3 regions of the Comamonas sediminis genome follow, and region 3 is predicted to be linked to each of the others. Evidence: predicted binding sites of a transcription regulator. Region 3 holds the regulator's gene; each other region holds the start of a gene.
The links. The regulator NrdR, encoded in region 3, represses ribonucleotide reductase genes. The targets are predictions, from matches to a motif close to CACNANATNTNGTG.
Positions count from the first base shown of each region.

Region 1: the regulator NrdR is predicted to act here: its motif matches at 1,388-1,401, upstream of AB7A72_RS09960 (ribonucleoside-diphosphate reductase subunit alpha).
Region 2: the regulator NrdR is predicted to act here: its motif matches at 2,449-2,462, upstream of nrdA (class 1a ribonucleoside-diphosphate reductase subunit alpha).

Region 1 covers NZ_JBGBDC010000003.1:525,272-529,762, forward strand. The annotation lists gene AB7A72_RS09960 (ribonucleoside-diphosphate reductase subunit alpha) at 1-1,305, opposite strand, end outside; gene ampD (1,6-anhydro-N-acetylmuramyl-L-alanine amidase AmpD) at 1,702-2,316, opposite strand; gene AB7A72_RS09970 (sigma-54-dependent transcriptional regulator) at 2,348-3,865, opposite strand; gene AB7A72_RS09975 (ATP-binding protein) at 3,862-4,491, opposite strand, start outside.
Region 2 covers NZ_JBGBDC010000002.1:304,471-308,961, reverse strand. The annotation lists gene AB7A72_RS05630 (DUF2322 family protein) at 1-303, opposite strand, end outside; gene AB7A72_RS05635 (glutamine amidotransferase) at 1-16, shown strand, start outside; gene AB7A72_RS05625 (EVE domain-containing protein) at 444-926, opposite strand; gene infA (translation initiation factor IF-1) at 1,383-1,631, shown strand; tRNA gene AB7A72_RS05615 (tRNA-Pro) at 1,711-1,787, shown strand; tRNA gene AB7A72_RS05610 (tRNA-Pro) at 2,050-2,126, shown strand; gene nrdA (class 1a ribonucleoside-diphosphate reductase subunit alpha) at 2,623-4,491, shown strand, end outside.
Region 3 covers NZ_JBGBDC010000001.1:133,461-137,951, reverse strand. The annotation lists gene aroC (chorismate synthase) at 1-1,005, shown strand, start outside; gene nrdR (transcriptional regulator NrdR) at 1,087-1,578, opposite strand; gene glyA (serine hydroxymethyltransferase) at 1,599-2,843, opposite strand; ZMP/ZTP riboswitch at 2,901-3,063, opposite strand; gene AB7A72_RS00595 (lytic transglycosylase domain-containing protein) at 3,190-4,161, opposite strand.

The DNA of each region.
Region 1 (4,491 bases), on a different contig from region 3:
CTTGCCGCCCTGGTTGACGGCGACGGCCGTGTCGTTGACCACCTTGAGAAAAGGCACCACGCCCTGCGACTCGCCATTGGTGCCCTTGATGCGGGCACCCATCGCACGCACGGGGGTCCAGTCATTGCCCAGGCCCCCGGCAAACTTGGACAGCAGCGCGTTTTCGCGGATCGCATCGTAGATGCCGCCCAGGTCATCGGCCACGGTGGTCAGATAGCAGGACGACAGCTGCGAGCGCAAGGTGCCGCTGTTGAACAGGGTGGGGGTGGACGACATGAAGTCGAACGACGAGAGCAGGTCATAGAACGCAATGGCCCTGGCATTGCGGTCGTCCTCCTTCAGCGCCAGGCCCATGGCCACGCGCATGAAGAAGGCCTGGGGCAGCTCAATGCGCTGCTTGCGCACATGCAGGAAATAGCGGTCGTACAGAGTCTGCAACCCCAGGTAGTCAAACTGCAGATCGCGCTCGGGCTGGAGGGCTGCGGCCAGGCGCGGCAGGTCGAAGTCCAGCATCTCGGGCGCGAGCAGTTCATGCGCGACACCTTGCGCGACAAAGCCGGGGAAGTAGCTGCGGTAGGCCGCGCCCATGTCGGCACTGCTGACATCCTGGCCGATCACTTCGCGCGTGATGGTGTGCAGCAGCAGGCGCGCGGTGACAAAGCTGTAGTCGGGGTCTTTTTCAATCAAGGTGCGCGCTGCCAGGATCGATGCCTTGAACACCTCGTCCATCGGAACGCCGTCGTAGAGATTGCGCAGGGTCTCGCTGAGGATCGGTGCTGGGTCGACGTCCTGGCCCAACCCCTGGCATGCGGCCGCAATGCGGTCATGGAGTTTTTTGACGTCGAGCAGCACCGGCTGGCCCCGGTCCTGCACATGCAGGCTGGCATGGGCGGGTGTGTGCTGGGCCTGCAACTGCGCGCGCTCCTGGTTGCGGCGCTCGCGGTACAGCACGTAGGCCCGCGCGACCTCGTGGTTGCCGCCACGCATCAGACCCAGCTCCACCTGGTCCTGCACATCTTCGATGTGAAAAGTGCCGCCGCTGGGGCGCGAGCGCATCAGGGCGCGTACCACCGTGTGGGTCAGGTTCTCGACCACTTCGCGAACGCTGGCCGATGCCGAGCCCTGGCTGCCATGGACGGCCAGGAAGGCCTTCATGATGGCGGTGGTGATCTTTGCAGGCTCGAAGGGGACAACTGCGCCGTTGCGCCGCATGATCTGGTAGTCCGGCAGTACGGTGAATCCATCCAGGGTGCGCGAGCTGGTGGCCGGTGCGGCCTGTAGCTCGGAAAGCGAAGCAGCGCTCATGATGTCCTCTCAGTGGGTGCAAAAAACCGGAGAAACAGCGCTGTGGTATGCCGGTATCACCAAGCCTCTGGAAACCGCATCACACTACATGTAGTGTTTTCTTGAGCGCTGGACACTACCTGTAGTGTATGGGGCATTGCGCATTTTGTGTGTAGGGGCTGTCGCCATGCTGCGCAGCAAAACAGCGGCAACTGCGCATGGCGTCGTCATTTGGGCATGCAAACCACCGCTGTGCGTGTGTTGCGGGGCGATCCCCATTGCGAGCCTGCGCAAAACGGGGCCAGCGCACAGAAAAAATAATTTTTCAAACAGGAGAAAATCCCACATTTCGCAGGCGTCCGGGCCTGCAAAAATGCCAACGCGCGGCGAAAAAGGGCCTCTGCACCGATGGCAGATCTACAGCCCGATAGAAGGTGGAAACATCGCGGCAGGCCAGTCCAGCTCCTGCTGCAGGCGGGGCCAGGAAAAGCCGGGGCCGGGATCGTTCTTGCGGCCGGGCGCGATGTGCTCGTGGCCGGCGATATAGGCAATCGCATACTGCGCGCGGATCTGCTGGCACAGCTGCACCAGGCTCTGGTATTGCGCCGGCTCGAAGGTCTCGCCCTCCAGGCCTTCGAGTTCGATGCCGATGGAGTCGTCATTGCAGCGCGGCCGCCCGCGCCAGAACGACTGGCCGGCATGCCAGGCGCGGTCGTCGGCACTGACAAATTGCCACACGGCCCCTTCGCGGGTGATGAAGAAATGCGAGGAGACCTGCAGCCCGCGGATGGTCTGGAAGTACGGGTGCGCATCCCAGTCGAGCTGGTTGGTGAACAGGCGCTGGACATCGCCCGTGCCGTAGATGCCCGGTGGCAGGCTGATCGAGTGGACGACGATCAGATCGGTGCAGGCGCAATGGGGGCGGGGCCCGAAGTTGGGCGAGGGGCACAGCGTGGCCGTGCGCAGCCAACCCTGGTGCCAGAGCGCGGCATGCGCCGCCGCCGGGGGGCGGGCGTCCGCGCCGGGCGGCATCTCGGGCAGGTCTTGGGGCATGGCGTCAGTCCTAGGGCTGTACCCCATCGCTGGGATCGTGGATCTGCAGCCGTTCCATGCGGTAGCGGATCTGGCGCAGGCTGATGCCCAGCCGGTTGGCGGCGGCTGTGCGGTTGAAGCCGAACTCCTGCAGCGCGCGCACGAGGATATCGCGCTCGATGGCATCGAGCCAGGCCTGCAGATCCTGCGGAAGGGGAAAGCGCTCGCCGTGGGCCGGTAGCGCAGAGGGGAGGGGCGGTTCTGCGGCCACCCGTGGCGCGGCGGGCGCCAGGTAGGCAGGGGTTTGCTCGGCAGCGATGCTCTGAACTGCAGCGTTCGCAGGCCCCCCGGAGCGCGCAGGCTCGATATGCAGAAACGGCCCGTCACTCAGCGCGACAGAGCGCAGCAGCAGGTTCTCCAGTTCGCGCACGTTGCCCGGCAGTGCGTGGCCGGCAAGCGCTTGCAAGGCCTCCGGGCCGAGCTGGGGCACCGGCTGGCCGCTTTCGTGGGCAATGCGCTCAAGCAGCACCTCGCACAGCGCCGGCAGATCCTCGCGGCGTTCGCGCAGCGGCGGGATGAAGATATCGATGACGTTGAGGCGGTAGTACAGGTCCTGGCGGAACCGCCCTGCCTGCACATCGGCGGCCAGGTCGCGGTGGGTGGCGCTGACGATGCGCACATCGACGGCTTCCTCCTGCTGGGCACCCAGCGGCCGCACCTTGCGCTCCTGGATCGCCCGCAGGAGCTTGGCCTGCATCGCCAGCGGCAGCTCGCCGATTTCGTCGAGGAAGAGCGTGCCACCATGGGCGGCCTGGAAAAAGCCGTCCCGGTCCTGGTTGGCGCCCGTATAGGCCCCTTTGCGGGCTCCAAAGAATTCGGCTTCGAGCAGGTTTTCAGGGATGGCGCCGCAGTTGACCGCCACCATCGGGCCACTGGCGCGCTGGCTGCGGCGGTGCAGCGACTGGGCCACCAGCTCCTTGCCGGTGCCCGACTCGCCGCGCACCAGAATGGGTGCCATGCTGCCGGCCACCTTGGCAATGCGCTCGCGCACCTGCTGCATGACCAGCGAGGGGCCAATCAGTTCGCGCTGCGAAGCGTCTTGCGGCAATGGGGGCGTGCCCGGCTGCGCCGGCGCTTGAAAAGCGGCCGGCGATGGAGCTTGCGCAGGCGCATCCTGCAGCCCCTGGCTGGCCGATGCCACCACCTGGCGGAACTGCTTGAGATCGACCGGCTTGGTCAGGTAGTCAAATGCCCCCTCGCGCAACGCCGCGACCGCGTTGTCGGCCGAGCCGTAAGCGGTCATCACGATGGCGCGCTCGCTGCGGCTTTGGCGGCGCAGGTCCTGCAGCAGCTCCATGCCCAGGCCGTCGGGCAGGCGCATGTCGGTGATCAGAATCTCGAAGCGGCGCTGTTGCAGCTGGGCGCGCGCTTCCTGCACCGAGCCCGCCGTAAATACCCGGTAGCCTTCACGCAGCAGGGTCAGCTCGTAAAGCGTTCGGAGGTCGGGCTCGTCGTCCACGACCAGAACAGTGGTGTTTTCAAAACTCATGCCTGGTGGATCAATTCAGTCTGCAGGGGGTGCGCAGGGCTGGCGGCGCGGCGAAACTGCACGATGAAGGCATTGCCCTGTGCCAGCTCGGGCAGCGCTGCGCTCTGCCTTTCATAGCGGATCATAGCGCCATGGCGGGTGCACAGTTCGCGGCAGATGTAGAGGCCCAGGCCGCTGGAGCGGCTCTCGGAGGAGAAGAAGGGCTCGAACAGGTGTTTCTCGATCGTCGGCTCGATCGGCGCGCCATCGCTCCAGACCACCAAGGTGGTGGTGCCCGTCAGGCTGCTGTGGGTGCCCACGCGCAGCGAGCCCGCATGCGCGCTGCGATAGCGCTGGCCGTTGTTGAGCAGGTTGTAGAGCAGCTGGCGCAGGTGACCGGTATCAAAGGCCACCAGGCTGTCATCGGCGTCCAGCGCCAGCGCCAAGGTATGCGCAGCAGGGGCCAGCGACATCCAGTCGTGGCAGATCTGCAGCACGGTCTCGTTGAGGGCGACGGATTCTCCGTCGCCTGGCTGGATCTGGTTGTGCACGCGCGCGATGTCCAGAATGTCTTCGGCAATGCGGCCCAGGCGCTGGGCATTTTGCTCGACCATGTAGGTCAGGCGTTTCTGGCCCGGGTCGGTCAG
Region 2 (4,491 bases), on a different contig from region 3:
GACCTTGACGGTATAGCCCTTGCCGGAGGTGATGACTTCCAGCAGTCGGTCGATATTGGGATGCGCGCCGGGGCGGGCCTTGGCGTCTTCCGTATGTTCAGCAAAAATCTGCAGGCCTTCTTCAGCCGCTGCCACATTGATGCCGCCATGCTTGGCGGCCAGTGCGTTGTAGACCTTGGCCGAACCGGCCTTGCCGGGGGCATTCGGAATGGTGGCTGCGACCTGGCCATCGGCATCGATCAGTTGCAGCTCGGCGATATGGTCAATGGAAGGCAGGGATTGGAGGTTGTCAGCAAATGCCATGGGGCTCCTGGGCGCAGAAGTGGTATCAAAAAAATAGCTGCCGGTGCTTATTGCATGGGCAGCTCACGGGTTTTGTATTATGCAGCAAAGCCTTGCTGGCCAAGGGGTCAGGGCGGCCATCCTGCCGCCCACAGCCATCGTCAGTCCTGTGCCTTCACCAGGCCCATGATGAAGTCCCAATGCCGCGCATCCACCGGCGTGATCGACAAGCGGTTGCCTTTTTGCAGCACCCGCATGTCTTCCAGCTCCGGATACTGGCGCAGCGCAGCCACCGTGAGGGGCTCGATCTTGCGCAGCGCCTGCACATCCAGCATCAGCCAGCGCGGGGCCTCGGGTTTGGACTTGGGGTCGTAGTATTTGGAGTCCGGGTCAAACTGGCTGGCATCGGGCCGCAGATGGCCCGCGATGCGGGCAATGCCGTAAATACCGGGCTCCGCGCAGCTCGAATGCCAGTACAGCACACCATCGCCCACCTGCATGTCATCGCGCATGAAGTTGCGCGCCTGGTAGTTGCGCACGCCATCCCAGGCGATCGTCGCCTGGGGCGCGTTGAGCGCGCGGTCGATGGAGAATTCATCGGGCTCGTTTTTCATCAGCCAGTAGCGGGTCGATGCAGCGTTCATGGTGCTTGGATGTAAGGAGGGCGGGGCAGGCGGGTAGCGCGGCCCAGACCTGAGCGCGCATGCTGCTGATGCTAAACGATGCGCCGCTCTGTTTATGGAAGCACAAGCGCTGCGGCAGTGTTGATGCCAGGCGGCGTTTATACGAGACAGCCCAAGCGTAAACAGCAGCAACATAGTACAATAGAGAGCTTTGCAAGCTTTTGTGGCTTGACTGCGTTGGCTGCCTGGCAGCTGCGCGGTACATCGTGTGCGGGATGCTGGTTGTTGGGGCCCGTTGGCGGGCCCGCTGATGGCCGCTTCGCTGAGTGGCCTGGCACGGCGCTTGCCCCCTGGGAGGTGAGAGCTGGCAAGACCATCCCGAACCATGGAGAGAGCCACCGCTTGTTGGTGGCACAGAGAACAGCATGGCGAACCGGTTTCGTTCATGCACCACTAGACAAGGATTCGTCGACTTATATGGCTAAAGAAGAACTGATTGAGATGCAAGGCTCCGTGACCGAAGTGCTGCCGGATTCGCGCTTTCGCGTGAAGCTGGACAACGGCCACGAGCTGATTGCCTACACGGGCGGCAAAATGCGCAAGCACCACATTCGCATTCTGGCCGGTGACAAGGTGTCGCTGGAGATGTCGCCTTACGATCTGAGCAAGGGCCGCATCACTTTCCGTCACCTGCCAGGCCGTGGCCCGGCACCTACCCAACGTTGACCGGGTGCAGGGCCGCTGTAAAAAAATCGTCAAATACGAAATGCAGCAGCCCAAACCCTGGTTACAATAACGGCTTAGTCGGAGCGTAGCGCAGCCTGGTAGCGCATCTGCTTTGGGAGCAGAGGGTCGCGAGTTCGAATCCCGCCGCTCCGACCATTCCATTTAAAAACCTGTTGCATGCAAATGCAGCAGGTTTTTTGTTTTGCTGATCCGCGATTCGATACGGCTTGTATTGTTAAAGCGCTGGCAACGCTGGTTGACAGTCCGGCCAAGGTGGGGCGCTGGGTGCAGCGCCGAGGCCCATGCTGCGCAGCGGGCAGGGCGGCTGCCTGCCAACCGTCCGATCCGCTAAAAAGTTGTCAAAGTAATCAATTTTCGTCAGAAGGGGCTGCGGCTCGATATACAATAGCGGCTTAGTCGGAGCGTAGCGCAGCCTGGTAGCGCATCTGCTTTGGGAGCAGAGGGTCGTGAGTTCGAATCCCACCGCTCCGACCATCCCTATTGAAAACCTGTTGCACGCAAGTGCAGCAGGTTTTTCGTTTGGGCAGTTCCAAAAACGCCAGTTGCGCCCCACCATCCCAGTGGGTCTAGGGCGCCATCGTCCAAGCCATTAACCAGATGGCGATCGCCGTCAACATGGCTTGGCGATGCCCTTGCGTGGGGCGGGGAATGTATCCGGCTGGATACATATATTTTCCGAGCCGATGCACGTTGATTTTGCTGCATTCTTCGCTGAAACAGGCTTTGCCTAGCAGAAATTGGGCCTGCTTTTTTGCTGCCAGGAACGCTACAGGTAGCGTACACTCAATCCCATAGACACCATATGTAGTGTCCACCGCTTCCCCCACTGGTTATCCGATGCTGGTCTCCCTCCAGCCACTGCGCGCCTGCGATGCCGGGCGCGTTTTGGCGCGGGATAGCTGTGTCTTGCGCCCGTGGTCCTGCGTTTTTTATCCCATTAGAAACATCGCAAATGAACCAGACAAGCACTATGAGAGTCACCAAGCGTGACGGTCGCGTTGAACCCATCGACCTGGACAAAATCCACCGAGTGATTGACTGGGCGGCTAAAGGCCTGAGCAATGTGTCGGTCTCGCAGATCGAGCTGCAGTCGCATATCCAGTTCTATGACGGCATCCGCACCGATGCGATCCATGAAACCATCATCAAGTCCGCCGCCGACCTGATCTCCGAAGACGCGCCCGACTACCAGTACGTCGCAGCGCGCCTGGCCATCTTCCACCTGCGCAAGATTGCGTTCGGCCAGTTCGAGCCGCCGCATCTGTACGAGCATGTGCAAAAGCTCACCGAGCTCAAGAAGTACGACCCCCATCTGCTGGCCGATTACAGCCGCGAAGAGTACGACGAGATCAATGGTTTCATCGACCACTGGCGCGATATGGACTTCTCCTACGCCGCCGTGAAGCAGCTCGAAGGCAAGTACCTGGTGCAGAACCGGGTGACCAAGCGCATCTACGAAAGCCCGCAGATCCTGTACGTACTGGTTGCGATGAGCCTGTTTGCCAAGTACCCGGCCGACCGCCGTTTGCAGTACATCAAGCGCTTCTATGATGCCGTCTCGCGCTTCAAGATTTCGCTGCCCACGCCCATCATGTCGGGCGTGCGCACGCCGCTGCGCCAGTTCAGCTCCTGCGTGCTGATCGAGTGCGACGACAGCCTCGACAGCATCAATGCCACCACCAGCGCCATCGTCAAGTACGTCTCGCAGCGCGCCGGTATCGGCATCAACGGTGGCCGCATTCGCGCGCTGGGCAGCGAGATCCGTGGCGGCGAGGCGCAGCACACCGGCTGCCTGCCTTTCTTCAAGATGTTCCAGTCGGCCGTCAAGTCCTGCTCGCAAGGCGGCGTGCGCGGCGGTGCAGCCACCTTGTTCTACCCGCTGTGGCACCTGGAAGCCGAGTCGCTGCTCGTGCTGAAGAACAACCGTGGCGTCGAAGAAAACCGCATCCGCCATCTGGACTACGGTATCCAGATCAACCGCATGCTCTACCAGCGCCTGATCAAGGGCCAGAACATCAGCCTGTTCTCGCCCCATGATGTGCCCGGTCTGTACGAGGCCTTCTTTGCCGACCAGAACAAGTTCGAAGAGCTGTACGTCAAGTACGAGAGCGACGAATCCATCCGCAAGCGCACCTTGCCGGCAGTGGAGCTATTCTCGCTGATGATGCAAGAGCGTGCCAGCACCGGCCGTATCTACATCCAGAACGTGGACCACTGCAACACGCACAGCCCGTTCAACCCGGCCGTCGCTCCCGTGCGCCAGTCGAACCTGTGCATGGAAATCCTGCTGCCGACCCACCCGCTCGAAGACATCAAGGACGAGAACGGCGAAATCGCGCTGTGCACCCTGTCGGCCTTCAACCTGGGCGCGCTGGAATCGACCGACGAGCTCGAAGAGCTGGCCGACCTGATCGTGCGCGCACTCGATGCCCTGCTGGACTACCAGGACTACCCGGTGGCCGCTGCCCGCATTGCGACCGAAAAGCGCCGCTCGCTGGGCGTGGGCGTGATCAACTACGCCTACTACCTGGCCAAGAATGGTGTGCGCTACTCCGACGGTTCGGCCAATGGCCTGACCCACCGCACCTTCGAAGCCATCCAGTACTACCTGCTCAAGGCATCGGTGCAGCTGTCGCGTGAATTCGGTCCTTGCACCGCCTTTGCCGAAACCAACTACGCCGCCGGCATCCTGCCGATCGATACCTACAAGAAGGACATCGACGGCCTGACCGACGAGCCCCTGCACCTCGACTGGGAAACGCTGCGCACCGAGATCAAGACCCATGGTCTGCGCAACTCGACCCTGACCGCGCTGATGCCGTCCGAGACCTCCAGCCAG
Region 3 (4,491 bases):
ATGGCGTTGAGCGAGGCAGACATCCAGCAGGATCTGGACCGCCGCCGCCCCGGCACCAGCAAATTTGTCACCCAGCGCAATGAGCCCGACAGCGTGGAGATTCTGTCGGGCGTTTACGAGGGCAAGACCACGGGCACGCCGATTGCGCTGCTGATCCGCAATACCGACCAGCGCAGCAAGGACTACTCCAATATTGCGCAGAGCTTTCGCCCGGGCCATGCCGACTATGCCTACTGGCACAAGTACGGCATCCGCGACCCGCGTGGTGGCGGCCGCTCGTCGGCCCGGCTGACGGCGCCTACCGTGGCGGCCGGCGCCGTGGCCAAGAAGTGGCTGAAAGAGAAGTTCGGCACCGCGTTCCGCGCCTGCATGCTGCAGGTGGGCGAGGTGGCCCTGCCGTTCGAGGACTGGGCGCATGTGCCCAACAACCCGTTTTTTGCACCGGTGGCCGATGTCAGCCGCTATGAAGACTATATGGATGCGCTGCGCAAGGCGGGCGACTCCTGCGGCGCGCTGATCCGCGTGCAGGCCAGCGGTGTGCCGGTGGGCCTGGGCGAGCCGCTGTATGACAAGCTCGATGCCGATATCGCCTACGCGATGATGGGCCTCAATGCCGTCAAGGCGGTGGAGATCGGCGCTGGTTTTGACAGCGTGGGCCAGCGTGGCACCACGCACGGTGATTCGCTCAGCCCCCAGGGCTTTCGCAGCAACAATGCCGGCGGCATTCTGGGCGGCATCAGCACCGGGCAGGACATCGAGATCCGCATCGCCATCAAGCCGACCAGCTCGATCATCAGCCCCCGCGAGTCCATCGATACCGAGGGCAACAGCACCGAAGTCATCACCAAGGGCCGGCACGACCCCTGCGTGGGCATCCGCGCCGCACCGATTGCCGAGGCCTTGCTGGCCATGGTGCTGATGGACCATGCGCTGCGCCACCGCGCCCAGAACAGTGATGTGGTGCAGGCCGTGGGCCCGATCGCCGCCGAGGCGCCGCGGGACTGACGAGGCGCAGCCCGGGCTGGCTCCATGGCTGGCCTCCCCAAATAAAAATGCGAACCCTGGGGTTCGCATTTTTTCGTTGGCTCAGTCCTTTTTACGGGCGCCGTCTTTTTTGGCAGCCGGCGGCGGGGTGGTTACCTCGTCGACGATGGACTTGAACTGGTCAATGTCCTCAAAGCTGCGATACACGCTGGCGTAGCGGATGTAAGCCACCTTATCGAGCTTTTGCAGCTCGGCCATGACCAGCTCCCCGATCAGATGGGTCTGCACCTCGCGCGCACCCAGGGTGCGCAGCTTGTCTTCGACATGCTCGAGTGCCATGTCCACCTTGTCGATGCTTACCGGGCGCTTGCGCAGCGCCAGGCTGAAGGAGCCGCGCAGCTTGCTGCGGTCGTAGTCGATGCGCCGGCCGTCCTTCTTGACGATGACCGGCAGGCTGACTTCGGGCCGCTCGTAGGTGGTGAAGCGCTTTTCGCAATGGCCGCATTGGCGCCTGCGCCGTACAAAGCCGCCGTCTTCTGCAACACGGGTCTCCACCACCTGGGTATCGGGATGGCTGCAGAAGGGGCATTTCATAGGCGCGGGCGCTGCTCAGATCAACGGTAGACGGGGAAACGTGCGGTCAGGGCGTTGACCTTTGCGCGCACGGCGGCGATGTTGGCCTCGTCACGGGGGTTGTCCAGCACGTCGGCGATCAGGTTGGCGGTCAGGCGCGCTTCTTCGTCCTTGAAACCACGGGTGGTCATCGCAGGCGTACCGATACGGATGCCGCTGGTGACCATCGGCTTTTCCGGGTCGTTGGGGATGGAGTTCTTGTTGATCGTCATGTGGGCAGCGCCCAGCACGGCTTCGGCTTCCTTGCCGGTGATGCCCTTGGCGCGCAGGTCCACCAGCATCACGTGGCTTTGCGTGCCACCGGAGATGATGCGCAGGCCGCGCTCGGTCAGGGTCTCGGCCACGATGCGGGCGTTGGTCTTGATCTGCTGGGCATAGGTCTTGAACTCGGGCGACAGCGCTTCCTTGAAAGCCACAGCCTTGGCAGCGATCACATGCATCAGCGGGCCGCCTTGCAGGCCGGGGAACACGGCCGAGTTGATGGCCTTTTCGTGCTCGGCCTTCATCAGGATGACGCCGCCACGTGGGCCGCGCAGGCTCTTGTGGGTCGTCGTCGTCACCACATCAGCGTGGGGCACGGGGTTGGGGTACTCGCCTGCGGCGATCAGACCGGCATAGTGGGCCATGTCCACCATGAAGATCGCGCCGACATCCTTGGCCACCTTGGCAAAGCGGGCGAAGTCGATTTCCAGCGAGTAGGCCGAAGCGCCAGCGATGATCAGCTTGGGCTTGGTCTCGTGCGCCTTCTTTTCCATGGCGTCGTAGTCCAGCTCTTCCTTCGCGTTCAGGCCGTAGGAGACGACGTTGAACCACTTGCCGGAGATGTTCAGCGGCATGCCGTGGGTCAGGTGACCGCCTTCGGCCAGGCTCATGCCCATGATGGTGTCGCCGGGCTTGAGGAAGGCCAGGAAGACTGCCTCGTTGGCGGAGGCGCCGCAATGGGGCTGCACGTTGGCCGCTTCAGCGCCAAACAGCTGCTTGACGCGGTCGATCGCCAGTTGCTCGGCGATATCGACAAATTCGCAGCCGCCGTAGTAGCGCTTGCCGGGGTAGCCTTCGGCGTACTTGTTGGTCAGCTGGGTGCCCTGGGCCCACATCACGGCAGGGGAGGCATAGTTCTCGCTGGCGATCAGCTCGATGTGCTGCTCTTGACGCTGGTTTTCGGCCTGGATGGCTGCAAAGAGTTCTGCGTCGGTCTGTTCGACAAGGATGTTGCGTTGGTACATGGCGGTCGTTGGAGTCAGAAGTGAGCCCTGCCTGCCAACGTTGAGGGTGGCAAAAACAGGGGCTGCCCAGGCGCACGGCTAACACGTGGCGGGTGCGGGGGACGGTGGGCCCGCCCTGGCACTGCACGGTACGCTCCCCGGTGGTTGCTGCAGGCCGGGCCTGCATTCCACGTCAACAATCCGGTCATACAGATGTCTATCGCCAGTCGCGTACCCGGCTAGTGTAGCCGAGGCCACAGCGCGCTGGAGGCAATGGGTTTATCGCGTTCGCCAGTAAAGACCAGGCCCCCAAGCAAAAAGCACCCTCAAGGGGTGCTTTGCCAGGGGGTGAGAGGAAAGCCTGCGCTCAGGAGCCCATGGCCACGGCGGTGGCCTCGGCCTTGGCAGCGGCAGGCAGCGCAGCGGGCTTGTCAGCCAGCGCCACCGTCTCGGCGGCCGCGGCAGCAGCGCTGTTGCTGGCCGCCTTGGCCTTGTCGGCCACGGTAGCGGCCGCTGCCGGCATATCTGCCTGGGCAGACAGCGATGGCTTGGCGGCGGGAGCCACCGGTGCCTTGGGGGTGTTGCTGCGGCCTTCGGCGACTTGCTTGATGCGGAAATGCTCGGCCATCACCTTGGCGGCGTAACCGCCATCGGTGGGCAGGTTGGCAGCGCCCACATAGTACTTGAGACCACCTTCGAGCGAGCCAGCGCGTTCAATGCACTCTTGCAGCACCTTGACACCCACCCGCAGATTGGTCACCGGGTCAAAGGCCGCAAAGTGGCCGCCGAAGTGCTCGTACTTGTCGGTGTGGATCTTGGTCATGACCTGCATCAGGCCTTGCGCACCCACCGAGCTCTGGGCGAAGGGGTTGAAGCTCGATTCCACAGCCATGATCGCCAGGATCAAGGTGGGGTCGAGCTTGGTGTCCTTGCCGACCTGGTAGGCTTCAGAGACGAGCACGGCCAGTGGCTCGGGTGCGACCCGGTATTTCTTGGCCAGCCAGTAGGCGACATTGGCCTGGTTGCGGGGCAACTGCTGGGGATTGCTGGCAGTGGCGCGGTCCACGGCGGCCATCATTGCCGCGTCATCGGCGGCGCTGACGTCCGCGTCGGCAATAGCGGCATCAGCCGCCGGCGCCTGCGTGCGTGCCTGCAACCAGCTGCGCAACTGCGCTTCGCCCGCATGGCGAAGGTCGTCACGCGACACCAGGGTGAGGGCGCAGAACGCCACCACCAGACCGATCAAAGCAAAACTGTTGTGTGCCATGGTCATCAGACCACGGCTGATGGTGGCGCTCAACGAGCGCACACCGGCATCCACTTGCGCGGGAGCCGTCATAGGGATTTTTCCTTTCAAAGTCCCACCACCTCCAAGCGCCCGGTAGGTTTTACATCGGGCGGGGGTCTGGCAGGGTGGGGCCGCACTGTCCTGTGCGGCCACCGGCAGGCCATCTGCGCAGCAGACGGCCCTTGTCGTTTCATGCACGCTCTTGCGTGTCAGGGGCTACGATCAAAACACCGGGAGGGTGTTGACTAAAAAATCAGCAATCAATGCAATGGGCTGAATTCTAGAAGCTTGCTTAATACACAGTCAACACTATTGAATGGCGAAATTAGAAAAAAAAGTAATAAAAAAACGTGTATAGCGGTGCGTCGCCGGCGCGGATCC